DNA from 2 places in the Peribacillus sp. P4_B1 genome. Region 2 is predicted to be linked to the other one. Evidence: riboswitches for the same ligand, from Rfam matches in the RefSeq annotation. Region 2 holds a riboswitch; the other holds the start of a gene.
What was found. A riboswitch is a leader RNA that binds a small molecule or an ion and turns the genes downstream of it on or off. The one in region 2 is predicted to bind glycine.
Positions count from the first base shown of each region.

Region 1: linked by a shared signal. The riboswitch ahead of AC1DVK_RS16275 (amino acid permease) and the one ahead of gcvT (glycine cleavage system aminomethyltransferase GcvT) in region 2 are both predicted to bind glycine.

Region 1 is NZ_JBFUHM010000028.1:7,641-15,373, reverse strand. Features, by position in the region: gene AC1DVK_RS16275 (amino acid permease) at 139-1,518, opposite strand; glycine riboswitch at 1,812-1,868, opposite strand; glycine riboswitch at 1,872-1,971, opposite strand; gene AC1DVK_RS16270 (hypothetical protein) at 2,252-2,494, opposite strand; gene AC1DVK_RS16265 (amidohydrolase) at 3,252-4,439, opposite strand; gene AC1DVK_RS16260 (acetoacetate--CoA ligase) at 5,672-7,660, opposite strand.
Region 2 is NZ_JBFUHM010000007.1:4,117-26,471, reverse strand. Features, by position in the region: gene AC1DVK_RS05590 (lipoate--protein ligase family protein) at 1-238, opposite strand, end outside; gene AC1DVK_RS05585 (rhodanese-like domain-containing protein) at 443-826, shown strand; gene gcvPB (aminomethyl-transferring glycine dehydrogenase subunit GcvPB) at 988-2,445, opposite strand; gene gcvPA (aminomethyl-transferring glycine dehydrogenase subunit GcvPA) at 2,438-3,784, opposite strand; gene gcvT (glycine cleavage system aminomethyltransferase GcvT) at 3,802-4,908, opposite strand; glycine riboswitch at 5,045-5,127, opposite strand; glycine riboswitch at 5,131-5,218, opposite strand; gene AC1DVK_RS05565 (DEAD/DEAH box helicase) at 5,591-7,279, shown strand; gene AC1DVK_RS05560 (YqhG family protein) at 7,257-8,054, shown strand; gene AC1DVK_RS05555 (YqzE family protein) at 8,104-8,289, opposite strand; gene comGG (competence type IV pilus minor pilin ComGG) at 8,412-8,798, opposite strand; gene comGF (competence type IV pilus minor pilin ComGF) at 8,791-9,270, opposite strand; gene AC1DVK_RS05540 (hypothetical protein) at 9,218-9,556, opposite strand; gene comGD (competence type IV pilus minor pilin ComGD) at 9,543-9,986, opposite strand; gene comGC (competence type IV pilus major pilin ComGC) at 9,994-10,302, opposite strand; gene comGB (competence type IV pilus assembly protein ComGB) at 10,380-11,414, opposite strand; gene comGA (competence type IV pilus ATPase ComGA) at 11,398-12,474, opposite strand; gene AC1DVK_RS05515 (Spx/MgsR family RNA polymerase-binding regulatory protein) at 12,577-12,957, opposite strand; gene AC1DVK_RS05510 (helix-turn-helix transcriptional regulator) at 13,172-13,873, shown strand; gene AC1DVK_RS05505 (DUF2626 domain-containing protein) at 13,959-14,201, shown strand; gene AC1DVK_RS05500 (class I SAM-dependent methyltransferase) at 14,258-15,355, opposite strand; gene AC1DVK_RS05495 (MBL fold metallo-hydrolase) at 15,684-16,310, opposite strand; gene AC1DVK_RS05490 (DUF2759 domain-containing protein) at 16,542-16,715, shown strand; gene AC1DVK_RS05485 (YqgU-like beta propeller domain-containing protein) at 16,757-17,929, opposite strand; gene AC1DVK_RS05480 (M14 family metallopeptidase) at 18,096-19,262, opposite strand; gene AC1DVK_RS05475 (LTA synthase family protein) at 19,421-21,274, opposite strand; gene AC1DVK_RS05470 (ROK family glucokinase) at 21,463-22,355, opposite strand, start outside.

The sequences.
Region 1 (7,733 bases), on a different contig from region 2:
TTTTTTGAATTTTAATATGATCATCCAGATATCTTAAGCTTTTTATAACGGGCAGATTTTTTACTCACCGAGTTGGAAAATATGGAGCGGCAGCTATCTGGACAAACACCGTTAATGGAATCAAAGGGTTTCTTGCCACTAATTCCCCGCTGCCTCTCTCTGATTCGCCTGATCTACCTGCGTTTTGCGCATCTTATAAATCGCAACCAGCATAATAAACCAAACAGGAGTTACGATTAAGGCAACACGAGTATCGTTCGCAAGTGCAAGAACAACAAGGACGAACGCTAGGAAAGCAAGGATCAAGTAATTGGAAAATGGATAAAGTGGTAATTTAAATTTGTTCATTTTCACTAGATCTGGTCTTGTTTTACGATATTTCAAATGGCTGATGACGGTAATTCCCCAAATAAAAATGAAACATACTGTAGAAATACTTGTAATCAAGGTAAATACTCCTTCAGGCATTAAATAATTCAAAACAACGGAAATTAAAATGACAACCGTTGAAAAGACCAATGCATTGGAAGGTACTTTACGGTCATTAAGTTTTGCAAACGGTACAGGTGCATTTTTATCTTTGGCAAGTGAGTATACCATCCGGCTTGTACTGAAGATTGCACTGTTACATGCCGAAGCCGCCGATGTTAAGACGACAAAATTGATGATACCAGCAGCTCCAGCGATACCTACAGCCACAAATACTTGGACGAATGGGCTTTCCGTTGGGATGATTGCGTTCCACGGATAAACACTCATAATGACAATAAGTGCGCCAATGTAGAAAATTATAATCCGAATAGGAATATTATTGATCGCTTTGGGGATAACTTTTTCTGGATCCTCTGTTTCACCTGCTGTTAGTCCTACAAGTTCAATGCCAACAAACGCAAACACTACCATCTGGAATGAGAGGATAAAACCATTTATTCCATTTGGGAAGATACCTTCGTGACTCCATAGATTCGTGAAACTTGCTGCGCCTGAATCAGTGGAAAAGCCTTTAATAATCATGAAAATACCGATAACAATTAGTGCTAGAATAGCTATGACTTTAATTAATGCGAACCAGAACTCCATTTCGCCAAAAAGTTTTACCGTTGCAAGATTCATAAATAGCAGAATGACAAGTGCAATTAATCCTGGCATCCACTGTGGTACAGAGGGAAACCAGTATTGAGTATAAAGACCAACTGCTGTTAAGTCGGCCATTGCGATTGAAATCCAGCAAAACCAGTAGGTCCAGCCGGTTACAAATGCAGCCATATTACCTAAATAGTCTCTTACAAAGTCGACAAAGGAATGATAGTGCAAATTAGATAAGAGTAGTTCTCCAAGTGCGCGCATGATTAAAAAGCAAATGACGCCTGTAATCATGTAAGCAATTAAAATGGATGGCCCGGCTAAATGAATAGACTTTCCTGCTCCAAGAAATAATCCCGTTCCGATTGCCCCACCAATAGCGATGAGTTGTACGTGCCTGTTTTTTAGCCCTCTATCTAACTTTTGTTCCTGCATACGAATTCCCACTTTCTACTTTTATAGGATACTTGGATTTTTTCCCAATAAAGAGTCTGTCTTTCAATGAGTGTGAATTATTAGCGTACTGGGAAACTGTCCACCACTGTAAGCGCTTTCTTGGATAGGTACTAGATATAGTGAAATAGATCTACCAACCTTTTTGAAAATATAGCGTTAATTGTACAAATCAAAAGATAGACTCATTTATCACAGACCTTAATGCACCTCCTTTCTTTTTATCTTTCCTAATAAAAAAAGGACAGAGGAAAGATAGGGATTTTCCTACCTTCCTCTGTCCTTTTACCTGAGAGTTTAACTCCTTCGGTGGCCTATGGCTCTCTTCAGAGACGCGTCCTATTGTAGTCCTTTTACCTGAGAGATTAGTCCCCTGCTTTTTAGGGTTTGCTCCTTCGGTGCTAAACAATGTTTAGTCTCTCCCACAATCATCATCCGCTGATATAAAGTTGTTTTAATAGTTGTATACTATCGGTTTTTAATGGACATTTCAACGCTTATCTGAAAAAACTTTATTTTCTGAAATTTCACCACAGACAATTTTCAACTTTATGAACAGTATATATTTTAGAAGTTATTAGCTACGAAAAATCAAACTTATTAGCTGCTTTTCCATTTGCAAGGAATCCAAACAAGCTTATGTATAAGCGAAACATTTTTACATTTTTCCGATTGACTATAAGGCTAAATTTTCAAGATAGGAAATTACATAAGTCTATAGTTTTAACATAATTGATGTATGGAAAAAGAGAAAATTCGCGACACGCGAGAATGCTTGCAGCAGTAAAGATTGGTTAGAAGCTTCCTCCCTAAGTTCAGCAGTAGTTGCAGAAGCTTTCTCTTTTGCAACTTCCTCTTTGCCCCCACCACCTGCTATATTAGCAATGATGATAATTGCTAGAACCCATACCCACGACTTCTTTGGTTTCTTTAGTTTGATTTCCTTTTCCTTATCCATTTACCTCTTACCCCCATTTCAGTTTTGCAGACGGACTGTTGTAAACAGAAATAGAATAACATAATTTAGATCAATAAGGTTTATATTTATCATCACGTATTTATTTTCACTTTCTTTGTTAAATCATTATGTATTCGAACCAAATACAAAAAAGGAGGATTTAAGAATCCTTTATTTGGAATTTCGCATGAAAGGGAGTTAATGAATACTCCTAAGTAGTATAGTTTACAGTTTTGTCCAGATTAAAAAGAAAAGACCAAGTATTTAGGAGCTGAAACTATAACTTTTGGTATTGAACCACATCTATCTTTTCGGCCAAAAAACCCAAAGGTAAATAATTATTCTACAATACTTGACGTGTTCACAAAACGATTTTCCATTACTGTTTACCAGCGTCAAACTGGGACTTTAATTTGGTTAGCAGGCACCTTTTAAAACATGTCTATAAAGTATGATCAAATCTATACCTTACCCTTATAAAAATTCAATTGAAGCATTCTTTTATAAAAGGGGATGATTTATTTGTATTCCCATTCATAAAAATAGGTGAAAATTCGAAGTTATCATTGCCTTTTCCCGTTAGCCACTCCATCCACCATGCATGAAAGTTTCCCTTCACACGGAGAGATCCGACTATCAGCTACAACCCATTCTTTAGCCTTTCTCGGTATCAGTTGCTTATTATCAATAGAATTATCTAATACAGCAAAGCATGTCATCATCTGTACCACGTCTTACAAATATTCTATTCTTTTTCCTAATCTAACTCATAATAACCACAAACAACATATCCTACTGCTTTTGCTGCCACGAGAAGGGCATCTTCATCGATATCAAATTTAGGATTATGATTAAAATAAGGTTTTTCTACTCCTTTAGGTGTACAAGCAATGTAAAAGAAGCAGGAAGGAATTTTTTCAGCATAGTAAGCAAAGTCTTCAGATGGCGGCATTGCTGGAAATTCCTTTACTTCTTTAATATCTTTATCATTTGCATTCTTAAGTGACTCGGCAACCTTTCCTGTTAATTCAGGATCATTATATAAAGGTGGATAGTCATTCGTATAAGTTAGATCACATGTTACACCAAATTCTTCTTCAAGTCCTTTTACAAGACGTTTAACTTCTTTTTCAATTTTATCTCTTGTTTCAACAGTCATATAACGAATATCGCCTTCAAGCTCTACGCTGTCTTTAATTATATTAAATGTTCCTTTTCCATCAAAAGATCCAATCGTAATCACACCAATATCAAAAGGACTTAATCGACGGCTAATAATCGTTTGAGCAGCGGTAACAAAATGAGCACCAGCGACAATGGCATCATTCGCTAAATGTGGTGAGGAACCATGTCCACCTCTACCTTGAACTTTTAATTTCAAATAAGCCCTGCCGGTAAAAGAATATCCAGCATGATAACCAACAACTCCTGCTTCGTCCATTGGCAGCAGATGGATGCCAAATATATTATCTAAATCGTCAAGCACCCCGGATTCTACAATACTCTTTGCCCCGCCTGGCGGAACTTCCTCCGCATGCTGATGAATAATTTTGATTGTACCTGGAATTTCATCTTTTAATTGAATGAGGCAATCGGCTAAGACTAATAAGTAGGCAGTATGTCCATCATGACCACACGCATGCATAACGCCTTCATTTTTTGATTTAAAGGCTATATTCGTTTCTTCAACGATTGGAAGTGCATCAAAATCAGCTCGAAGACCGATGTTTTTTCCAGGCTTTCCACCTTTAATGGTCACGATAACTCCGTATCCATTACCTACATTAGATTGAACTTCTACGTCCTTTTCTTTATAAAAATCAATAATATATTGAGCTGTCTTTTCTACTTTAAAAGAAAGCTCAGGATTTTCGTGTAGGTGCCTACGAATTTTAATCATTTCCTCTTTACGGGATTCTAGAATTTCCATTAATTCACTTCTCATAATCTCTTCATTCCTTCATTATTTTTTGAAAACGCCACTATATGTAGCGTTTTACATTTCCAACTGCTAATTATTCTGCAATAGGGTTCCGGTTACTACCAGCGGTGATTTTTTAGAAGCATTAGATGTTTTACCGGCATCTTTTGGCACCAAAAAGATAATAGATAATAGATAATATTAAATTCCAAGTCCAAATTTTGTAATTTTTACTCTTCAACACGAATCATCGCAAGCACGGCTACTAATAACCAAGTGATAACATACCTGATTGGAATGAATAAAATCCACGACCAACTTGTCTTTTTTTCAGGATAAGATCATATGTCAAGAATGAATGTTTTAGATAATTTAACCTTTAATTGATAATAGTTTTTTTAAAAGCATCTGAATATCTCTAAGGTAAATTTGATTATTCCAGTGTTCTTCTTCCAAATAAATAAAAGTGAAGATGATCTATCCCTGCTCTCCATAATGAGTAAACTTTAGTTCAAATGTGTTTTAAGTTTATCAATTACTCAGGGAAGTTTCACTAACCTGCCTTTTTATAAGCTTTCCCCTTATAAAGAAAAGCTACCGCTAGTTTAGTACATTTGTCCAAAATACCTTATAAGTCAAATTTCTCACCTGATACCAATCTTACTTCTAATGTCTTTTAAGAATGGTACACTAATTTCTATTGCTTTATCTGTTCATTCTTTTAAATTTTTATCCAGAGTTTTTGGAGAAGACATTAATTCATTATATTTCTCGCGCGATACTTCATTAAATCTATTCATTACATTAAACAATTCCTTTTTGGCTTCACCTCAGCCAATTCCTTGTAAATTTTGCTCTTTTATCTTTTCAGTTTCAGTATAAGATGTGAATATAATAGATGTATCGGGATCTTTTGGTGTTTCTGGTGGTAATGAATCAGTTTTGATTTTATATATGAGTTTTTGTAACTTTTTGGCTCTTCAATGGATGGAATTATATTATAATAACTTTTACTCATTTTCCGACCATCTAATCCTAGCAGTCTCTTCTTGTATTTTGTACTCTAGTAATAGGAATGTTCCCCCATAGTTATGATGGAAACTTTCAGCAATATCTCTAGCAATTTCTATATTCTGAACTTGGTCTTTCCCTTTATATTTAGAAATTTTTCACCTCCAGAAACAAAAAAAGACCTTATGAGAATAAACTCATAAAGTCTTATAAAAAAGACGGAGCTTTTTGCTCCGCCTGGGATGTCAGAATATTTTTTTCTCATTCAACTCGAGAGCTAATTCTTTGAAAAACTGAAGCGATTCTGGATTTCCCATGGAGTCTGCATTCACCACTTTATCAAACTCGAAACCTAGCAACACTTTGCGTATCGGTACTTCCATTTTCTTTCCGTTCAAGGTTTTAGGTATTTGTTCAACGACATGGATCTGGTCTGGGATAAAACGAGGGGACACATGTCCTCGGATTTGTTCATTGATTTTCGATGTCAATGCTGCATCCAGGATTTTACCAGGCTTAAGGACGACGAACAGCAGCAAGGAAGAACCGCGGCCAAGCACTTCTCTATCAATGGCAAGGCTTTCCATAACTTCATCGATCGCTTCGACGACGCGGTAGATATCGCTAGTCCCCATCCGTACACCAGAACGGTTAATGGTCGAGTCGGAACGTCCATAAATGACGCAGCTGCCCTTGTCGTCGATCTTTATCCAATCTCCATGTTTCCATATTCCAGGATACGTATCGAAATAACTCTCGTAATATCTTGACCCGTCTTGATCATTCCAGAAGTAAAGCGGCATGGACGGCATCGGTTTAGTAATGACCAATTCACCGACTTCATTAATCAATGATTGACCTTGTTCATCAAAGGCTTCTGCACGAACACCTAATGCCCTTCCTTGTATCTCCCCGATTCTTACAGGTAATGTTGGAACACCACCTACAAATCCGGCACAAACATCGGTTCCGCCACTAGATGAACTGAGCCATATATCTTTCTTGACATTCTCATACACCCATTTGTATCCGTCACCTGACAATGGAGCCCCAGTTGAAAAAAGAGCCTTCAATTTTGTTAAATCATATCTTCCCATTGGCTTGATTCCTAACTTCATGGAATTCGTAAGGAAAGGTGCACTTGTTCCAAAGAAAGTCATGCCTGTGTCTTCAGCCAATTCCCAAAGGGCATCCATATTCGGAAAGGCAGGGCTGCCGTCATAAAGAACAATCGTCCCTTCATTAAGCAAACCTCCCATTAGTAGATTCCACATCATCCAGCCTGTCGTCGTAAACCAGAATACCGTATCCTCGGAAGTCATGCCTTGATGCAATCTTGTTGATTTAAAATGCTCCAATAATATACCGCCATGCCCTTGTACAATTGGTTTTGGCATTCCGGTTGTACCTGATGAATAGAGAATCCAAAGCGGATGATCGAACGGAACACTTTCAAAAGATAATTCCGCCGTTTCTTTTAATAGGTCATCCCAAGGGATTGTATTTGCCAGATTCACTTCCACAACCTTTTTTTCTATGTAAGGAACCAACACGGTATGCTTAACAGTGCCCAATTCCTGTTTAAGCTGTGAAACAACGGATGTTTTATCATATACTTTTCCGTTGTACTGATACCCATCAACCGCCAGTAATAAAACCGGTTCAATCTGTTTAAAACGATCAATGACGCTTCTTGCACCAAAGTCAGGAGAACAACTGGACCAAATGCCACCTATACTTACTGTTGCCAAGAAAGCTATGACCGCTTCAGGTATATTTGGCATATAGGCAACAACACGGTCACCCGGTTTCACACCAAGTTCCCTTAATGAATGGGCGACAGAAGCCACTTTTTCTTTCAGCTCTTTCCAGCTAATCTCTTGCTGCCTGATATGTTCGGAACGAAAAAAAATCGCCGTTTTTTCTTCTTGAGCATTCAATAATGCATTTTCAGCATAATTAAGCCTTGCCCCTTCGAACCATTTCGCACCTGGCATGGCTTGCTCCGCTAAAACCCTGTCATATTTCCTGGCGGCTTTTACATCACAATAATCCCAAATTGAAGCCCAAAATTCCTCCAGTTCATCAACCGACCATTTCCATAATTCATGATAATCATGAAATGATAAACCTTTCTTTTCTTTTAACCATTTCACATATTGAGTCAATACCGTGTGCTCGATTTGTTCTTTTGTCGGTTCCCAAATGATTTGTCCGTCTGTAAGCGATTTCATTCAATCATCTCCCTTAGGTATCAAATGCATCATTGAATATTTCATAATAATTGGCAATTAAATAAATTGTAAT
Region 2 (22,355 bases):
CTCCTGTTGGTCTGCGAACAAAACCAAGGCCCTGCCTTTTGACCTCTTCCATATCGATTTCCGCTTCTGCCTTTTGAAAATAACCAATCGACAATGTCGCTGGGTCCCAACCGTAAAAGCGTATGATTGGCGGAATTTCCCCTTTGCTTTGCCAGTTTAGCAGTGCTTCGTCCAGCGCCATATTAAACGCCGGTGAACAATATCCAGAATCTATAAAACCCCATTTTTCTTTAGTCATCCTTACCCCTCGTTTCAATAGACTGTTTTTCAATACCCCACAAAAAAACTCACATGTAGTAGTTTAACAGACTTTAACACTCTAAAAAAGAAAGTGCTATCAAGTCGATGAAGAATTTGATGAAAATTCTTTTTGATTATTGGGTAAAGCAATTATATAATAAAGATTGTCTGTATTCGTTAAGGTAGAAGGGAGTTTTTATGTTTGGAAATATTATATACACTGCTCATCATCTTAGGAGTGGTTATTGCGTATTCACTTTTTAATTGGTACCGCCAGCGTAAAATCGTTAAAACATTAACACAGGACGAATTTATCGCTAACTACAGAAAAGTGCAGCTAATCGATGTGCGGGAACCGAATGATTTCGATAATGGCCATATCTTAGGCGCAAGAAACATCCCTATGACGCAAATGAAAACCCGCTTGGTCGAAATTAGGCCGGACAAGCCTGTATATTTGTACGCTCAAAGCGAAATCATCAGCGGAAGAGCTGCAGCCATGCTATACAAAAAGGGCTACAGGGAACTTTTTCACTTAAAGGGCGGTTTCAAGATGTGGACCGGGAAAATCAAAGCAAAGAAATAAGACCCCATCTCCGCATGGGCTCTTTTAAATTAAAAAGCCTTCATACGCATCATGCGTGCTCCAGGAAAATGAAAGTTAACTGTTCGACTTTAATGAATTCTTACATAAACATGAAAAATCCCCGCCGGCAGGCAGGGATTTTTTTCGTGTAAGCTATCAGTCTATGCTTGATAGCGCAGAATAGGTTTTCTTGCAGCAAGAGTTTCATCAAGCCGCTTAATAACGGTTGTATGCGGAGCTTCCTGAACGATTTCCGGGGTTTCTTCAGCTTCCTTGGCAATCTGGATCATTGCATCGATGAATGCATCCAGCGTTTCTTTTGACTCGGTTTCAGTCGGTTCTATCATCATTCCTTCTTCCACGTTCAACGGGAAGTAAATGGTTGGAGGATGATACCCGAAATCCAGCAATCTTTTTGCTATATCGAGGGTCCTTACCCCTAATTTCTTTTGCCTGCGTCCGCTTAATACGAATTCATGCTTACAATGACGATTATATGGTAAGTCAAAAAATGGTTCCAACCTACGCATCATATAATTGGCATTGATGACCGCATTCTCTGTGACGGCTTTAAGGCCATCAGGACCCATTGAACGAATGTACGTATAAGCTCTAACATTTATCCCGAAGTTCCCATAGTATGGTTTTACCCTGCCAATGGATTGCGGGCGGTCATAATCAAGAACGAATTGCTCATCTTGTTTTACAACAAGCGGTTTAGGCAAGTAGGGAATCAAATCCGACTTTACCCCTACAGGGCCGGAACCCGGACCGCCGCCGCCATGCGGACCTGTGAATGTTTTATGGAGATTTAAGTGAACCACATCAAAGCCCATATCACCCGGGCGTGCTTTTGATAGGACTGCATTCAGATTGGCTCCGTCATAGTAAAGCTTCCCACCTGCATCATGGACAAGTTGTGCCATTTCCAAAATGTTCTCTTCAAACAATCCCAATGTATTGGGGTTCGTCAGCATCAAGGCCGCCGTATCCGGTCCGACAACACGCTTTAAATCTTCAAGGTCGACTAACCCATTTTCATCGGACTTCACTGTAATCGTTTCAAGTCCGGCAACAGTTGCAGATGCAGGATTCGTACCGTGTGCAGAATCAGGTACGATCACTTTCGTCCGTTCTGTATCGCCATTCGCTTCGTGAAAAGCGCGAATCATCATCAACCCTGTCCATTCACCGTGTGCACCTGCTGCAGGTTGTAATGTCACTAGATCCATTCCTGTGATTTCCGTTAAATGTTCCTGCAAATCAAATAATAGTTCCAAGGCTCCCTGGACTGTAGTCGGGTCTTGATATGGATGGATATGGGCGAAACCGTTATAGCGTGCCACATTTTCATTTATTTTCGGATTATATTTCATCGTGCATGAACCCAGCGGATAAAAACCCGAATCCACCCCATGATTCCGTTTGGAAAGTGCTGTATAGTGACGCATGATATCCAGTTCGGACACCTCAGGAAGCTCTGCCTCTTCTTCACGGATGTAGTCGGCAGGAAGAATTTCTTCGAGCGGAATAGTTGCAACATCCATTTCTGGCAGACTGTACCCGATTCGACCGGAAGTGCTGATTTCAAAAATGAGTGATTGATCTTGATTATTCATGTTGATCCCCCAATTCCTGCGCAAGTGCATCGATTTCTTCTTTTGTTCTAAGTTCCGTTACCGCAACCAGCATATGGTCTTTCAGCTCAGGATAAACCGTCCCTAAATCGAAGCCGCCAATCATCCCTTTTTCAAAAAGGTTTTTATTGATTTCTGAAAACGAAGCAGGCAGTTTAATGACAAATTCATTGAACGAAGGACCGTCGAACATCACTTCTATCCCTTTTGCCTTTATAGCTTTTTTCGCATAGTGTGCTTTTTGAATATTTTGCACGGCCATTTCTTTGACACCCTTTTTCCCAAGCGCCGTCATTGCAACAGAAGCTGCCAAGGCATTCAACGCTTGATTGGAACAAATGTTGGATGTGGCCTTATCACGGCGAATGTGCTGTTCACGAGCTTGAAGCGTCAACACAAAGCCCCTTTTTCCATTTTCATCCACCGTTTGACCGACGAGCCGGCCCGGAACTTTCCGAACAAGTTTATTAGTAACGGCAAAATATCCACAGTGAGGTCCCCCGAATGCCGCTGGAATGCCGAATGGCTGAGCATCTCCCGTTACGATATCTGCACCGAGTGAACCTGGGGGTGTCAAAGCCCCCAGTGCAAGCGGATTACTGGAAACGATAAACATGGACTTGGCGCCATGAATGATTTCTTCCATTTCTTTCAATGGCTCTATCCGTCCAAAAAAATTCGGATATTGCACAATCACTCCTGCAATGTCATCATTCATTAATTCCTTTAAAGCAGCCATGTCCGTCACACCGTCTTTATAAGGAATTTCAATCACTTCCACGCGTTGCCCTTTCGCATATGTCTTCACAACTTCTCTTGATTCAGGATGAACTGCTCCTGAAATGAGAATCTTCTTGCGCCGAGTCTGACCTGAAGCAAGCATGGCCGCCTCAGCCAGCGAAGTCCCGCCGTCATACATGGAGGAGTTAGCTACGTCCATACCCGTCAACTCACAAATCATCGTTTGATATTCAAAGATGGCCTGCAGTTCACCCTGTGAAATTTCGGGCTGATAGGGAGTATAAGCCGTATAAAATTCAGAACGGGAAAGAACGTGATCGACGATGACCGGTGCATAATGGTCATAGACACCCGCACCAAGGAAGGAAGCATAGTTTTTAAGATCCGCATTCTTGGCAGCAAGCCTTGATAATTCTTTCATTAATGCAGGTTCCGATTTAGCAGGTTTGATATCGTATTCTCCTTGAAAGCGAACACTTTCAGGGATATCATTGAAAAGTTCTTCAACAGCAGGTACCCCTATAACTTCCAGCATTTCTTGTTTATCTTGCTCTGTCATGGGTAAATAACGATGTTTCATCTAATGACCATTCCCCTCTATTTACGTGGTTTTTTATAAAAAGGTGTTTGTATTATAACGGCTTTCAAACGTTTGGAACGGATTTCCACTTCAATTTCCGCATCCAGCACCGAATATTCCTTATCGATAAGTACCAATCCTACGTTTTTCTTCAACGTTGGTGATTGGGTACCAGTCGTGACCTCCCCAATGACTTTGTCCCCGCTGTAGACCTTATACCCATGACGAGGAATGCCACGGTCAATCATTTCAATTCCCACAAGCTTCCGGGGTGCCCCTTTCTCCTTTTGTTCAGCAAGAACGGCTTTCCCGAAAAAATCGGCTTCCTTATCCACTTTTACCGCAAAACCAATCCCGGCTTCTATTGGAGTAATGTCCGCTGAAAGCTCCTGCCCATACAGCGGCAGTTTCGCTTCAAAACGCAGGGTATCACGAGCACCTAAACCAATCGGCTGTATCCCTTCTTCCTTTCCGGCATCCATTATCGCCTTCCAAAGGGCAGGGCCGTTTTCACTGTCGCTATATATTTCAAAACCATCTTCACCAGTATATCCAGTACGGGATACCAACGTGGAGATACCATTTATCATGACATTCTCCTTGAACTTGAAAAATCCAATTTCACTTAAGGCAGTATTTTCTGAAAGTTTTTGCAATATCTTCTCTGCAGATGGTCCTTGAAGTGCTAGCTGTATATAGTCACTCGATACATTCGTAATTTGGGCATTTTCCGTTAGATTAGCTTGCAGCCAATCGAAATCTTTTTCTGTATTCGCTGCATTGACCACGAGCAGATAGTCGTCTTCCGCCCTTTTATAAACGATGAGATCATCAACCGTCCCGCCGTTTTCATAACACATGGCCGAATATTGGGCACCGCCCGTTTGCAGCTTTGATATATCATTAGTCAGCATCTTCTGTAAAAAGGAAAGGCTCCCAGGACCCTTAACATCAACTTCCCCCATATGCGATACATCGAACAGACCCGCTTTTGTACGTACGGCTTCATGTTCGTCCTTTATACCCGTAAATTGGACAGGAAGTTCCCAGCCGCCAAAATCAATCGTTTTCCCTCCGTATTCACGATAAACCTCAAATAGTGGTGTTCTTTTTAAATTGGTCAAAAAATGACCCCCCTCAGATTTTTTAAAATTAAATTGGCTTCATTATCAAAGCTTTTTGTCCTTACGCATCAGATATTCTGATTCATGATGTAAAAAAAGCACAAAAAAGGACAGAGAAAGCCCGTTTGAGCTTTTTCTCTGTCCTGAAACCTGAAAGTTTACCTATATAATAGGTTTTCCCCTTTGGTGGCCGTCCCAAACGGGCGGCGCTCTCCAGAGTTGCGTCCAATAAGAGTTCTTTTGCCTGAGAGATTCACTGCTAAGTTTGCTCCTTCGGCGCTACATCCGTAGTCTCTCCCCTTATCTTCACCCGCATATTATGGTCTACCAATGAAATTAAGCGAATAAGCCCCACCCATTAGTAAAACCTTTGAGCATCATAGAATGCATTCTCTGCCAAATCTCCAAAAACTCCAGAAAAACGTTTACATGATCTCCTTCGGTAATCTTGGATAAAGCAGGTACCTATAGCCCATACTAAGAAAACGCGAATTGCAAATCGATACAAAAATTCTTTTTAGCGTTTGGAAATTGGAATTTTCTAAATATACTTATATCCTACCCTAAGAAACTTATCTCTGCAATATCTTTTGAAGAGAAATATTTTTCTTACTTCACATATGAAATGTTCGGTTTTTGACCTTATATTAAGGAATTTATGATTTAAGAGGGAGTTATTTCTATGAAAATCAATATATCCTTCAATTCTGAATGGAATGACGAGTTTTTACAAAAGGTGGAAAATGATGGTCCATGGGGAAATTGGGAGCTTTATAAGTTGGCGGTTAAAATGGAGGAAAATCTCATCATTCCTGATTTTGAAGGTTTACAGGCACCCAAGCACCTTCCTCAGTTAACCCCGCTTCCCCATCAATTGGAAGCTGCAAAGCAAGTGGTGGAAAAGATGAATGGAAAGGCCATTTTAGCAGATGAAGTAGGTCTCGGAAAAACAATTGAAGCCGGCTTGATCCTAAAGGAGTATATGATCAGAGGCCTTGTAAAGAAGGTATTGATCCTTGTACCAGCTTCCCTTGTAACACAATGGGCTTTTGAATTGAATACGAAGTTTCATATTCCGGCAGTCGTTCAGAGAAAAAGTTATGTGTGGGACTCCTGTGATGTGGTCATTTCATCCATTGATACAGCGAAACGCGCTCCACATCGTGATATCATTTTCAATCAGGAATATGACTTCATCATCATTGATGAAGCTCATAAACTTAAAAATAATAAGACGAAGAACTATGAATTCGTCCAAAATCTGAAAAAGAAATTTTGTTTACTCCTGACAGCTACTCCCATTCAAAATAAAGTCGAGGAAATTTTTCACCTCGTTTCGTTATTGAAACCAGGCCACTTGGGAAATGCCTCACTCTTTTCAGAAAAATATAAAGGGAAAGGCCGGAACATAATTGAAGATGAACACCTAAAGGAATTGGTCAACACTGTGATGATTCGAAACCGGCGGGCCGATACTGGTATTGAATGGACAAAAAGGCATGTGGAAACCATCACCATTGAATTTTCTCCAACCGAGCAGGCATTGTACGATGCAGTTTCAAAATTCAAACCTATTTCTGATGGAACAAAAGGAAGCGCCTTTTCAGCTCTCACTCTCCAAAGAGAAGCCTGCAGCAGCAGAGAGGCGGTCTTTTATACTTTAAAAAACATGAAAGCCAAATACGACCAGCCTACCCCTGACTTTTTGGCAAAGCTTGATGATTTATTTACAAAAGTGAATGAAACGGTTCAGAATTCAAAAGCTGAAAAAGCTTTGGAACTGATCAAGAAAATTGATGACAAAGTGATTATCTTTACAGAATACCGAGCGACTCAGCTTTATCTACAATGGTACCTTCAACAGAATGGAATTTCTTCAGTCCCATTCCGAGGCGGATTTAAACGTGGAAAGAAAGACTGGATGCGAGAATTATTCCAAAAGAAAATTCAGGTATTAATTGCAACAGAAGCTGGCGGGGAAGGGATAAACCTTCAGTTCTGCCATCACTTGATTAATTTTGACCTGCCATGGAACCCCATGAGGCTTGAGCAAAGAATTGGGCGGATTCACCGCCTTGGACAGGAAGAGGATGTCAGGATTTATAACTTTGCCACGAAAAATACTGTTGAAGAACATATTCTAAAGTTACTATACGAAAAAATTAATTTATTTGAAAAAGTAATTGGTGAATTGGATGATATTCTAACCAAACTGGATATTAACAACATTGAAGAATATTTAATTGATGTGGTCGGCGAGTCCAAAACAGAGGGCGAAATGAAAATCAAGATGGATAATTTTTCATCGATGATCCAATTCGCTCAATCCATGAAGGAAGGTGAGGTTCATGCAGCAACAGGAAATTCATGATTTTTTAATAACTTACTTTAAAGCCAATGAATGTGAAATACTGGATAATAAACCAACCCACCTTACAGTTCAACTAACGATAGAAATGGATAAAGAATTAATGAACCGGCCCTTTTATTGGCACTACCTGGAAAAAACGGGTGGCATTCCGAACCCAGCCCAGATGACTTTCATTACCGATCCAGAACAAGCCCCACCCGACCTAAAGGGAGAAATGATTCATTTTGGCTCCCCTCGGCTCCATCAGATTATTCAATCAACAAAAAAGCTGGCAGGGTATACTAGACTTTTTGAAGATACTCCTCCATCAATGAGCGGGAATAATCCATTGTTCCCATGGCTTACCCTGAATGTGAAAATATCCTACCAATGCGATCGTAAAAAAGATACTTTTATGTCCATCGGATTGAATTTAATTTCAGGAGAAATCATGGAAGGATTTCACCATCGGGTTTTACCGGTTAAGGTCACCCCAAAAATACCGGATTACTCGTTTACGCTTTCACCGCTCATCATGCCGAAGAGTGGATTGGCAAGACTTGATACATACATTAGAAGGAGCTTCGAGGATGATGACCATTCTTGGGCGGAAGAAGCCATGCTGCGCTGGCAGAATGACTTGAACTTATTGGAGCATTTTTACAAGGACATGGACGAAAAAAGTGAGAGTTATTTTACCGAAAAAGAAGCCTTAAAAGCTCAATACGAACCGAACATCCGAATATCCATCATCAACGGAGGTTTGTTTTACCTTTCAGATAGGGCGTTGGGATAGTAAAAACCATACTTAAAAAAACAGATGTCCTAAGTTTAGGACATCTGTTTTATTTTTTGATATTTTTCCTTACGAACATCGACAAAGCAAAAGGGACAATGCCAAACCAATGGGATATACCATGATTTTTATCCTCTTTTCTATGACGGCGCTTTTCTTTTCGTTCTTTTTTGGTCAGATTAAAATACTCGACAAGCTGTTGCGTCAGATATTTAATATAAGCGTTTGTAGACATTTAAAATCACCCTATGCAAAGTATGCCCGGCTAGCGCTTCTTTTAATCCTTCTCTTGTTCGTTAAACACGTAAATCGTTGAAAATGGGTCAGCGTTTTAAAAAGAGAATTGATCTTTGAGTATTACATCGCCTGCTTTTCTATCCATTCTATCACTCTCCCCGCTTCTTTATCATATTGAATGATGACCCTGCCAACGCGGCCATTTTTAGTTGTGGAAGAAAATTCGAGATAGACGTAAGGACCGTCTTGCTTCGTTAAGGAATACTTCACCACACCATTTGGGTATGAGATTTCCCCCTGAATGATGTCCGGGATCACTTCCCCCAGCTCTTCCGTCACATCCTTAACGGCGAGATGTACAAGATGGTCGGCCACAAGCGATTCTTCCACTTCTTTATAAAACCTTTTATCGAGGATAAATTGATCGATCATCAATATCGTCAACATGATGAAAACACTTGCTACAATCATTACCATCGGGAAAACGACTCCTTTTTGATTATTCATCGACTTTCTTCACATTTTTAAAGAAAGGATGAAATCTTCGACTGAAAGTAGTCCCTGCTTTATCCGTTATATTTAAAACAATGACACCGCCATCCTTCTCGACCTGGAATTCCGAAATGTTCTGCAAGATGACCTCATGCCCCATACCATTCACTCGCCTTCGGACCTTATCCTCATATTGTTCAATGGATGATAATTGCTCACCTGAAAGCAAATATAATTTATTTCCCATTACATCCTGATCTATTGAACTCCGGACCTCCTGCTGCATTTGCATAGTAAAGACCTCCCACTCTTTAGGATGTAATTTGTCAATGGACCTCACCTGGGTATGAATGGTTGAAAAAAGTTCTAATACAAAAAGAGACGTCGTCATTAAGATCATTAAAGAAAAAAGCATTTCGATCATCGTAAAACCATCATTTTTTCGCAGCATCACAAATGGATTCATATTTACCAGATTCATCTTCATAACATACACACCCTTCAATCATCCCAGGGAAATCCCCATGGTCCCTCCATATCAATTCATAGGATTTTCTTCGGTAAATGATATCCTGTCCAACAGCTTGTATCTCCCCATCGATGAACGCCGTCAATCTTTCATATAATAAATGGTGGGCTTCTGTCCTTATGACAATATTTTTACGATGTGTCATCAACTCTTCAAGAATCGGTAAAATGGAAAGGACCACGAAAATACAAATGGAAAATGCGGCAATAATCTCAAGGTAGACGTAACCCTTACAATTTCTCAATCCTGAACCTCCCTTTACCGATATTGAGGACCAATTTGTACTTTCCTTTTAAAGTGTCAACCATCATCGTTCCAGCTTTTGAAGCATTTCCATACTGATTAAAATGAAAGCTGAACCCTAATGTTCCACTTAAGAACTGTATATCCTCTGGTATGCTTAACTCTAGAAGAGTTCCCTCCTTATATGACGAAACACTATAAAACTTATTGGTATTATCAATATGGAGGTAAATCAAGCTCTCATGACTGATGGCATACTGTTGTGCGTAGAAAAGATCTTCATGGAATTGAGAAAGAAATAACCTGATTTCCATCCCTTTTGTGAAGCTTGGATATAAATTTGGGCTGATGGAAATCAGGAGTATAAAAATAACGAGGACAATAAGGGTTTCAGACAGGGTATACCCCCCATTGGAATGCCGTATATTCACTTTTCTCCTACTCAACGACCGTTACCTTTCCTTTGTTATCCAAACTAATAGCATTCCCATTAGGACAAGATGTCTGTTTGAGATAGCCTTGACTTTCCAATTCATCGATACTTGCGGGCAATTTAGCATTGTCGATCTCATATGCCTGAACCTGTGCTTGAGCCATCTTAACGAATGCTTCACACCCTTTAGACTGGATTGTAGATTGATTCTTCGTGATATTTGGGATTGTTATAATCAAAAGAATGGATATTACAAGTAAAACAATAAGCATCTCAATTAGTGTAAAACCTCGTTCATTCATCATTTTCTTCATCATATCATCCTGCCCTGAAACCATTTGGCACCATTTGATTTCAGGGCAATTTCACCTCCTGAATGCAGTGCTAAACACTATATACCTTCGAGCAGAGAGAACATTGGCAGCAAAACCGCTAAATAAATGGAAACGATCAAAAGACCTATCAAGGAAAACATAAGAGGCTGAATGATTTTCAAGATTGCATTCATTCTCTCTTCAATTTTCTCGAGTAAAAAACGACTGTAATGATGCAGCTCTGCATCAAGTCTGCCGTATTTTTGACCATTTGCAGCAACCACCGGTAAGTTTCCATCGAAATAGGGGAGCTCCTTAAAGATCATTTCAAGCGATCTTCCCTCAGTCAGATCATCCTTGATGATAGAGCATAGTTTTTGGTAAAAAGGCTGTTGCTGGTTTTTAGAGAATAATTTGATGCTTTCGTTAATCGAAAGCCCTCCGGAAAGCAAACCGCTGAATTGGCTTGCAAAGAAATAAGTTTCGTATAACTTGATGAAGGTCCCGAATATCGGAATGCCCATCAAAATCCGCCGCTGCCTTAATGGGCATAATTCATTGAACCAAAATCGTTTGAGCACATACAGGAATAGGAGCAATCCAAGCAATATGAAGGGGAGGACTGGGAGAATGAATGTAGAAGCTGACATTAATTTCAAGATTGCATTCTGATCGACATCCATCGTGAAATAGATTGCCTGAAATTTAGGAAGGAGAACACTCTGAAGTATATAAAAAACGATGCTTACAAAAATGACTAAGAATACGGGATAGACCATTAACTTTTTTACTTTATCCATATCCTCCGTTCTTTTCTTCCAATATTGCCCTCCTTCTATCAACGCCCGATCCAGGTCGCCGTATTGCTCTCCATAAAATATATAACTTACAAGCTGCGGATGAAAATTAAGGTGAATTAGCACCTGGTGCAACGGATATCCATTCCTTAAATCCTTTATGGCCTGAGCGAAATCTTCCGCTTTCTTCTTCGATTCCTGGAATTCCAGAAAATGTAATGCGTCCGCCAAGGGATAACCATGACTTAATAATTCCCCTAGTTTCGAAATAAAGACCGCCTGTTCTTTTAGCTGCCATTTACTTTTTTGCTTCATCGTATACCAGCCGTTCATATTCCAGGGAATCCACATAGCCCATTGCAACCGCTTTTCCTATTTCATCCTTCAATTGGCGGTAGCTTACCGTACCCCTTCCTTTTTCATCCCCCATCATCCGAAGGACATTGGCCATGCTTTTTCCATAAAGCAATTCATACACACTTGCCCTTTTGTTCCTGGCAGTCATTTGGCAAGCAATAGCACAGTCGCCTTTACATGGTACACAGCTTAATTCAACCAGCCGCTGTGCTGTCACGCCAATCAAACTCTGTTCAATTTCAAGCAGGCTGACACCAAATTCAAGTAACCTGGAGATAGCGCCCTGTGCATCCCTTGTATGCATGGTTGTAAGTATCAAATGACCGGTTAGTGCAGCACGAACTGCAATTTTGGCCGTTTCGGCATCCCTGACCTCCCCAACCATGATCACATCGGGATCATGCCTTAGCACAGCTTTTAGTCCGACAGAATAAGTAATGCCTGCCTTTTCATTGATTTGGACTTGCAGTACCTTTTCGGATACATTTTCAATGGGATCTTCAAGTGATATGATATTTCGATTGATCATCTCATGGGCATGATGAAGCAGGGAATATAGTGTGGTGGTTTTTCCACTTCCGGTTGGACCGGTAAATATGAGCATGCCATGGGAATGCTTCAAAAGTGCAATCAATTTTTGAACGGTGTTTGGAAATAAGGATAACTGTTCTAGAGGAAGGATATTCTGTTGGGGTATTAAGCGGATGACCAAGCTTTCAAGATAGGCAGTGGGTAAAGTGGAAAGGCGGAGTCCAACCACTTGGTTAGCCAAATTGATGGTGATAGCACCACTCTGTGGCCTCCTTTTCTCGCCTATATCCATTGCGGCAAGGAACTTCAAATGGGCTATCAGCCTTTCAGCTTCAAAGAATGATATGGTTTCCTGAGGAACGAGCTTATTGTCTATCCTGAATTGGATGAGGGGCCCCTCCCTGCGAAAAAAAATGTGGATATCCGAAGCCGATGACCGTATGGCACTGGTAAGTATTTTTTCTGCGGTCTTTTCAATCGATATCAAAACATTCATCACCTCCTATGTTTCTTGTGGATGAATTCGACAATCCACGACAAATTCCTGCTTAAGAATAAAAAAATCCTCGAAAAAATTTCGAGAATCGATTTACATGCTCATTTTCAAACCAAGCCTTTGTGAAACCAAATTTCTTAATGCGTCCTCATTATGACCAATCACCAGTTTTTTCCCGTCGATGAGGATGGGCCTTCTTAATAACTTCGGTTCATTTGTTAATAATTGGATGACATCAGAAAGCATCATTTCGTCAATATTAACATGTAAGCTTTTGTAAGCTTCACTTCTTGTTGCTAAGACTTCATCAAGTCCTTCCGTTGTCAATTCAAGAATTCGTTTTAATTCTGCTTCTGTTGGAGTCTCTCTGAATAAATGTCGCTCATCGAAGGAAACATGATTGGCTTTTAACCATTTTTTTGTTTTTCGACAAGATGTACAACTTGGGTACGAAAAGAAAGTTAACTGTTCCATACTAATCCTCCCCGTTCACATTTTGTATATATTTATAATCTTTATAATGACTGTATAACATTTGTATAATTATTGTACATCCATTTACCTTATAAGACCGTTTAAATTGTGAATTTTTTTTAAACTAAGGGGAGTTTGCCATATCTTTTATTCCATTTTTTTCTGCCTGCATTATAATGAACATAGTTAAACTATGGAACCGCAGGAGGAAATAATGGAACAAACGTTAAAAATAACAAACGTGTTAGCAGATCCCACCAGATATTATATATACCAACATATTGTGGACAATCATGGGGATGTATCCGTACAGCAAATCGCCGATTCCTTTAAAATCCATCCAAATGTTGCCCGCCTACATTTGTCAAAACTGGAGGATGTGGATTTGTTGACATCGGATGCCCGTAAGACAGGGAAAGGCGGCCGCCCTAGCAGACTTTATCGTTTGTCTGATAAAGTCATTCAGCTTCATTTTCCATATAGGGACTATCAACTGCTTTCAAGGATTGCAATCCAGACGATGATGAAATTAGGGGAAAAAGGAAAACAAGCTCTTTATGAAACGGGAAAAGTATTCGGAGAGGAATTGATCAATCAGCAACTAGCATTGAACTCAACGCCGATTGATAGACTTGCTTTTGCGGAAAGAGTCAACATGCTTAAAAATGCTGCCACCATTGCTGGTTTATCACCCGAAATACAAGCTAGCGAAGAAGAAAATAAAATATACTTTCGTATCTTCAATTGCCCATTTAAGGAAGTTACCGAAGTAGAGCCAGGTACAATCTGTTCCATGCACAATTCATTTTTAAAAGGTATGTTCGAAGCCTTGTTTGACAATGTCAATATTGTGGAATTAGAAAATATGATGTCTAATTGCACAACGTGCTCATATCAGGCATCGGTTCTCACATAGAAACAAAAGGCATCCTTTACATTACCTTACAATTTCATTTATAATTATTTAGAATGTACACGACTAGACATAAGGAGGGATTCGGATGGAACGCATGTTCAGAGTATGTGGATTTTGGACAGGGATTATGGCAATTTTCTTTTATCTTGGCCATATGCATCAAACGTCTTTACTTTTCTTTGCACAAACCGGCTTTTTTGTACTTTTAAGTTATTTGAAATTATCTGAGCGCATGTATATTTATGTTTTCGGCGCCTATCTTACCGTTTTCTTTGCAGGATTTTCCTACTGGAGCGTATTTATGATGACTCCGGGTACTGCCCATTAAGAACAAGCAATATTACATAACCCATGAATTTTGAATTCATGGGTTTTTACCTGTCCTCATTCAGGAAGGATCCTTGCTTCTTCAGCTAAATTCTTCGATTGAAGCAACACTCTGAAATGTTCACTATATCCCCCTGGAAGGATCAGCCCCCGAATTGCACGGTTACGCTTCGCCGTCTTGGAAAATGGATCAGTCTCTTTGTGGTCCTTCAATTCCTCAAGGATCCCCGTTTTAAGCAGGAATTCATTTTGAATATAAAGCCCCTGATCAAAAAATCCCCTTCTTTTTCCAATTTCAATTAATGTGTCAAAATGGATATGTGTCGTCAAATCCATATCACCTGGATACATAAGTGCATCTTTAATCATTTCATGCTGATAATAGCCCCTCAAGCTCCCTTGAAGATGAGCTGGCTCCTTCCATTCCCTTTCGATATAACCATAATCAATTGTAAGGAGAATACCCGATTCGATACGGGAAACGATCTTCTCATATTCCTCGACCATTTTTAGCGGAACTTCGTATCGTTGTTTTTCAATTAACGTGATAGCCCGATCTGTAAGGTAAGCGAGTATATCAGGGTTGACCAATGGTTCCCTCACTTCCACCAAATCGCCATCCTTTTCAGTGACGAATATCTCTACAAGGGCCCCCTCATACTTTTCAATGACATGTACAGGCAAAGCATCGAAAAGTTCGTTTGAAAAGACGATTCCATTTACATTCGTCCAATTTTCCAAACTGGCAGCAGAAACTGCCTGTTTGAACATCCCCACACGTTCTTGCTGAATCTTTCTGTGATACGGACTGCCATCCACAAGGATATAAGTCAGAGATTCCCATATCAGCGGTTCCGTTTCTTTAATGAAAACGAGGATATCATAAGCCAACTTACCGTCTCCTGCGCCTACTTCGATGATTCTTGGCGATAGTCCGCACATTTTTATCAAATAAACGAACCATCTGGCCAGTGACCTCCCAAATGCATCCCCAACATTACCGGACGTATAAAAATCCCCTTTTGAGCCAATCTTCTTTTTTTGACGCACATAGTAGCCTATATTTGGTGTATACAAAACAGCATCCATATAATCATGATAGGAAATTCCCTTTTGGGGGCTGCTTGCAATCAATTCCTTCAAGTGACCTTTCAACACAATGCCTCCGTCTCTATTAATTCATACTATATATTTAAAGTTCATAAAATGTTCAATTTTTCATGACAACGTTCATAAAAGGTGCACCACTATCAATGAATGTTTCCCCTTTAAAATAGGCATTTTTCAAAGTAAGAAATATTCCACTCCCAGGAAGGCCCTTAAATTCCCGTGAGCCTTTTCATCACCCGCCATTCCCAAATCACCAAAAGAGACAAAATGTTTTTTATATTCAGTATAGTCCCGGAAATGATCCATTTCAATATTTTTACATTATAAGGACTTAAAATAAAACAGGTGCCATCTATGGCACCTGTAATAGTCATTATCTCAAAAAGGGATTGGTATTCTTTTCATCTAAAATGGTCGTGACCGGCCCATGACCGGGAAAAACGATGGCATCATCAGGAAGTGTCAGCAGCTTCGTATCAATGCTTTTCAACAGCACTGCCTCGCTTCCGCCTATTAAATCAGTTCTGCCAACGCTTCCCTGGAACAAGACGTCCCCTGAAAAGAGGAGACGTTCCTCCTTCACATAATACGAAACGCTCCCTGGAGAGTGTCCGGGGGTTTCGAATACTTCAAAAGTGAATCCACCAATAGTAAGTTCCTGCTCATTTGCCAGGATATGATCGGCAGGCTTCATTCGCATTGGATTTTCAGGGAACCAGTTTTGGGAACCATTCAAAGCGGGATCAAGCAGCCACTTAGCCTCTTTTTCGTGAATATATGCTGGGATCTCATAATAATCCCGAATAGCATCAAGGGCACCGATATGGTCAAAATGTGCATGCGTCAATAAAATCGCTAAAGGCTTTAATTTTTTTGTCTGTATGTACTGTATGATTTTCTGAGGCTCTTCACCCGGATCGAAAATGATGCAATCCTGTCCATTGGAAACTACATAACAATTCGTTTGCAGCGGTCCTAGAGGAATTTGTGTCCATTTCATTTCCATCACTCCAATATGATTTTCTATCTACATCTTACACCAATTCACGCACTAATGTTAATCCAGTTTACTCAAGTCATAGAAGTATCACCTTTTAAACCTCGACAAATAATTAAAAAAATATTAAGATATTAACAAATGCAATCTTTTCTACATATTTTTGGTAGTTGCTTTATTCTCTGGGTATATTATTAGAGATTAGGTATTCATTACGAAAAAGGGGGTTTTGATATGATATTAATGGTTGTTTTCGGACTTGTGGCTATCTTAGGGCTGGCAGCTGTATTTACCACATTAAAAAAGAGAAACTTCTTAGGATTCATTTTTGCAGCCGGCAGTGCAGTCGTGTTTGGCTGGTTCACTGTCATGACTGTCATCAACAGCGGTTTTCCTGTTGCCCATTAAAGAAAAAGCTCGCCATCCGGCGAGCTTTTGTATTTAGGTCATTATGTTTGTTTGAACAATCTTTGTATTTGATGGGTTTTCATATCAATCATTTTCTCAAATTGATATCCATATAAGCAGAGGTTGCCATCAAGCGAACAGCTTAATGGTTCATTTTCCATGTCCTTCATCAATTCTTCTTGTGTGCCTTTTGCCCAATTAAATTTAGTTAAGGTAAACCTTCCCTCATATTGGTCTGCATCTTTTGATTCATTAGGAATAAACGTTATGAATTCCTTGTTTTTTTCAATGATATCATAAGATGGAATCACCCAATCTGAAAAGCTTTTCAATAGTGGCACGGAAAAAGAGTGGATCGGCTTGTTTGTTGAATCATAAAAGGCATATGTACCCCGATCTTGTTTTTCTGTCTCCACTTGAATCGTCATCAGCGCTTGTTTCATTTTTTTAAAGTGAATGACATCGAGCATAAGGCTGTCCGCCCCGTCACCATTCAGCGCCTTTCTTTCTAAGGGAGCCGTCAAAGCAGGTTCTTCCTTATCCCAATCGAGAAACATCAATTCCTTTTCGCCTGCCCATTGTGCAAAGGGCTGCGGAAAGTCCAATGTTTCCATCGTTTGATCATCTGGATTCAACACATAGCTGCTGTAAGTCCAGTCTTCATAAAAACTCGATAAAAACAACATGCCATCTTGATATGAATTCCACTCATAAGCTAATTCATAAGCTGGGATTGAAACCGAATAAAGCGGATTTCCTGTTTTATCAAGTATTGTGATTGATGCTTTCCCCGAAGATGTGAAGGACGATACCAAAATATGCGTACCAGACGGACTGATTGATACTTCGGAAAACGCAAAAGCCGGCTGATAGAAAACGGAAGTGTCATTCGTCTCCAAATTCCATGCCATCAACTGGGATACTTTACTACCATCCCGCTTCACAGAATATAAAATGGTTTTAGAATCCAGCCATCCATAAATGGCTTCGATTTTTTCCGTTTCTGCAGTCGGGACCTTTAAATTGCTTACTGAAGTTTCCAGTTTAGATTGGGATTGTTCTTTTTCCGTATCATTTACGGGTTTACTAAGGTCCTTGGAAGGCTCACAAGCCGTGATAAGAAGGATAGTGGAGATAAATAATGGGATGAAACACAACATCTTACAGATGGAAAGCCGCATACAAAGTGCTGCTTTTGATACTTTAATCCCCACACACCTCCCACTTCAAAAATAAACGCCTGGCATATGTGAGCGAGACATTAGAAAGAGAGTAAGGATTACCAATCGAACCCTTACGACTTTCATTATAAAGTAAAAAAGAGAAAAAGTGGCGATTAATTACCTTGTATTTTTTTGGAAGTATATTAGAAAAATGTCATCACATATACAAGCCTGCCATCAAAATCTTAACGGTATCTTTATATATACCAGGTAAATGGGATAAGGGAAGTGGATTGATGCCTTTTCCCAGCTCAATTGTGAACCCGCCACGTTTAAATTCCTGAATGAACCAATCTTTATACCCAGCATGGCTGTCAATGTATTGAACCGCCCGATATCCGCTGCGCTCCTCAAACTCCCTTGCAACATTCGCCGCCTGTTCAGGTTCATGTCCTTCATATCCCCAATAAAATTCCTTTCCCTGTGTGTGAAGTGCTAGCACTCTTTCAAAATTCCGTCTTTTTGCCAGCTCCTTCATGGCCAATGCTTCTGGCTCTGATAAAGCGGTCTCTCCTGGATAATCCCTCGGAGCAGGGACTTTAGGAATTTTCCTTTGCTTTTCAATCTCCCAATTGGCCGGATATTGATTATTCAGGTCTACACCACGGATATTGGCTTTCCAAGCATAAAAAGCAGGATTACCATTATTCATTTTTAATACATTAAATTTCCCCTCTGCCGCCTCCTCCCCCTTTAGGACTAGCTCGACTCCATCAGGATTCACCATTGGAACCATCGAAATAGTAACTTCCCGATAGAAAGGCATACAATCCATTCCGCATAATGTACGATCATTCGTTACTGCCAACAGCAAATCATTCAGCCATTTCATCAAGACCGCCGATGTGATCCATTCATTTGCATGAAACGAACCATTATAATGTATGAGCTTATCACCTTTACCGACCCTCACCTCATGAAGTTCTTTTCCTAATACACTCCTCCCAATCGATTCAACTTTTATGAAGGGATAATGAAAAGAAAGAATATCAAGGTCGTCAAGAAGTGTTTGATAATCATATGGCTTTTCGGTGACAAGCATGGGATGCATGACTCTGACGGGTACGGAAAATGGTTTTTGTTCACCTTGATTCAACAACAATATCGCATCGATTGGCAATTGAGACTGTAAAGCGATATCGGAAAAATCGATATCTAGCCGGGACTCTTCTTGAATAACGAACCCCGGTATTTGCACCTCCATGCCATTTGGCAAAATCCCTCCCGTAATGGAGGGATTTGCATCCTCAATCAAGACACGTGGAATTTGGAACAATTGACTATAATATGCCAAATCATCCCCGCTTCTGCTTACGACTTTCATTCAGCCTCCGCCCCTTTCATTGTTTAATCTTTATGAAACGAAAGGCCGAAAGATGTTCAGGAAGTCTCCCGTGTTTCAAATTGAATGGTGATCCTCCTTTAATGGTGCCGATTCTCCTCACAAAAACAAAAAAACCTGGATTAGCCAGGTTTCCATTTTCAACGTTGCTCATAAAATCGAAGCAAGTCGCCATATATTACTTTATCGGAGTAATTAAGTTCCTGCTTCGCCTTTTCTAAATACTTCTCACATGGACTCTTGTCCGTCGCCGTTCCGGTCTTTTTATCATAGCAGGTATCCATCGTATACAGATGATCCTTCGTGATGAAGCTGCTATCGCGAAGAACGGTGAATTCTATTTTCTCTTCGGAAAATAAATCTTTGCCGAATTCGATATAATCATCATTTTCAACGCCCAATAAATGCAGGAGTGTCGGCCTTACATCAATTTGGCCGGAAACGGTGGAAATCGTTTTTCCCTTCTGTCCTGGGACATGTATGATCAGCGGGACACGCTGAAGTTGGATGGATTCGAACGGCGTGATTTCCTTACCCAGGAACTGGCTCATGGCAGAGTTATGATTTTCCGAAATACCATAATGGTCCCCATATAGTACAATAATCGAATTCTCATATATGCCATCACGTTTCAAATCGCCAATAAATCGTTCCAAGGCTTCGTCCGTATAACGTACGGTCGGAAAATACCGATTCAAGGTTTTGGAATTTGAATCGTATGGTTCCAATGATCGGTCTGCTTCATTCAAAGTGAATGGGAAATGATTGGTTAACTTTATGAATTTGGCATAAAAAGGCTCCGGCATCCCCTTCAAGTGAGCAATTGATTGCTTGAAGAACGATTTATCATTCAAACCCCAATTGATGGAATTCCTTTCAGAGACCTTGTATTCATCACTATCATAAAACCGCTGGTACCCAAGAGAATCGTACATCATGTCACGATTCCAAAAGCTTTTATTATTGGCATGCAAGGAAGCCGTATAGTAACCTTTTTCCGTTAAGATTTCGGGGGTGGCTTTGTATTCATTTTGGGAATGCGTGAAAAATACTGCACCTCTACCTAAAGGATAAAGGGAATTCTCAATAATGAATTCTGAATCAGATGTTTTCCCCTGGCCAGTTTGGTGATAAAAGTTATTGAAATAATAGCTCTCTTTAATGAATTCATTCAGAAAAGGAGTGATTTCTTCCCCGTTCACTGTTTTATTGATGACAAAGCTTTGAGTGGATTCCAATGATACAAGAATCACATTTTTGCCTTTTGCCAGACCATATAGATCATCATTAACCGCTTTTTGATTGGAACGGATATAATTTTCAATTTCCGCCAATTCACTGCCATCCGCAAGGGCGCGTTGAGCTGATGATTTCGTCTGTAATATTGCATCATAGAGATGATAATGGTACGTACCAATATTCTTAACGAGGATTTCGCGGTCAAACGTTCTTGTCAGGAGTTCAGGACGCTCCGCTTCCGCTAAAGCTAAATTAAAGAATGTCACTCCTAAAGTCATTAACACTAAGAATTTACGATCCTGTGGATTGTATGAACGATCGTGGAATATTTTCGGTTTGTATTTGACCAAAAGCATCAAGAAAAGAATATCGGCAAAATACAAAAGGTCACCCGGATTGATCAATTCATGTACACTGCTTCCAAGGTCGCTCATATTGCTCGTTTGAAAAAGAACGGGAATGGTTAAAAAGTCATTGAAAAAGCGAAAAAAAACAAGGTTGGCAAACAGGACAAGGGTGATGAAAAAACTCATGATCAATAAGTATGCTGTCCGCCTTTTTTCCTTTAAAAATATATTTATGCTAAGGGTAAGTAATAGGAAACTGACCGGATTGATGAATAATATGAACTCCTGGACCCAATTTTCAATATCTATCTCAAAACTCGTTTTATAAGCAATGTATGTTTTAAGCCAAAGCGATATTAATAGGACCCAAAACAATGAGTATCCTTGATTTTTGAAGACCCTTTTCACTACTGGTCCCTCCTCATTGAAGAAGCGCTGGCGCTATGAACCAGAGCGTTTCAATCATGGGTCATGGTTCTTCTCTCCCGCAATGCAAAATCAGGAACGATTGGACCTGCCCCTTAAAGTTGTTAAACTGTCTGAAAATTACGTCTACTTTCATTATACCCCTGTTTGCCACAGGGCCACGCAACGGATCAAGTATTCAATTGGCTTTTGATAAGCCAGGCTGCACCTATTACCCCTGCATCATTGCCTAGTGTTGCCAGGCTGATTTTCGTTGATTTATTAACCCGTTTGAATGCATACTTTCCAAAAGCAGAACGGACAGTATCAAGCAGAATGTCCCCCGCTTGTGAAACGCCCCCGCCAATGACGATTTTATCTGGATTCATCACATTTCCAACATGTGATAGTGCTAACCCTAGGTAATTGCCTACCTTATCTACCACAGCTGTGGACAAAGGATCACCTGCTGCAGCGCATTGGAATAACAATTTGGAAGTAACCACATTTCCCTCGTCGACTTTCTGCTGAAGCATTGACTTTTCATCGGCATTATTCAAGGCCTCTAAAGCCATACGGACGATTCCCGTTGCTGAAGCGACCGTTTCCAAACAACCTGTCTTGCCGCAATTGCACGGCGCCCCGCCGTCTGTTATGACCGTTATATGGCCCACTTCTCCAGCAGCACCACTAATACCATGGACAATTTGCCCATTATGGATGATCCCGCCGCCTACACCCGTACCTAAAGTGACACAAACGAGGTCTTTGGCGCCATTACCCGCACCTTTCCACATTTCTCCCAAAGCTGCCATATTGGCATCATTATCGATCACCGCAGGGAGAGATGTCTCCACTTCCAATAAATCTTTTAAAGGATAATCTTTCCAGCCTAGATTGACGGCTTCATATATGGAACCACTTACAAAATTCACAGGGCCGGGGGCACCCATTCCTATCCCAACTATCTTACTCTTCGGTTCATTAAGTTCCACGAGCTTCGCATCAATCGCTTTTGCTATGTTAATCGTAATGAATTTGCCCTTTTCGGAGATGTCCGTGCTGATTTCCCATTTATGAATAA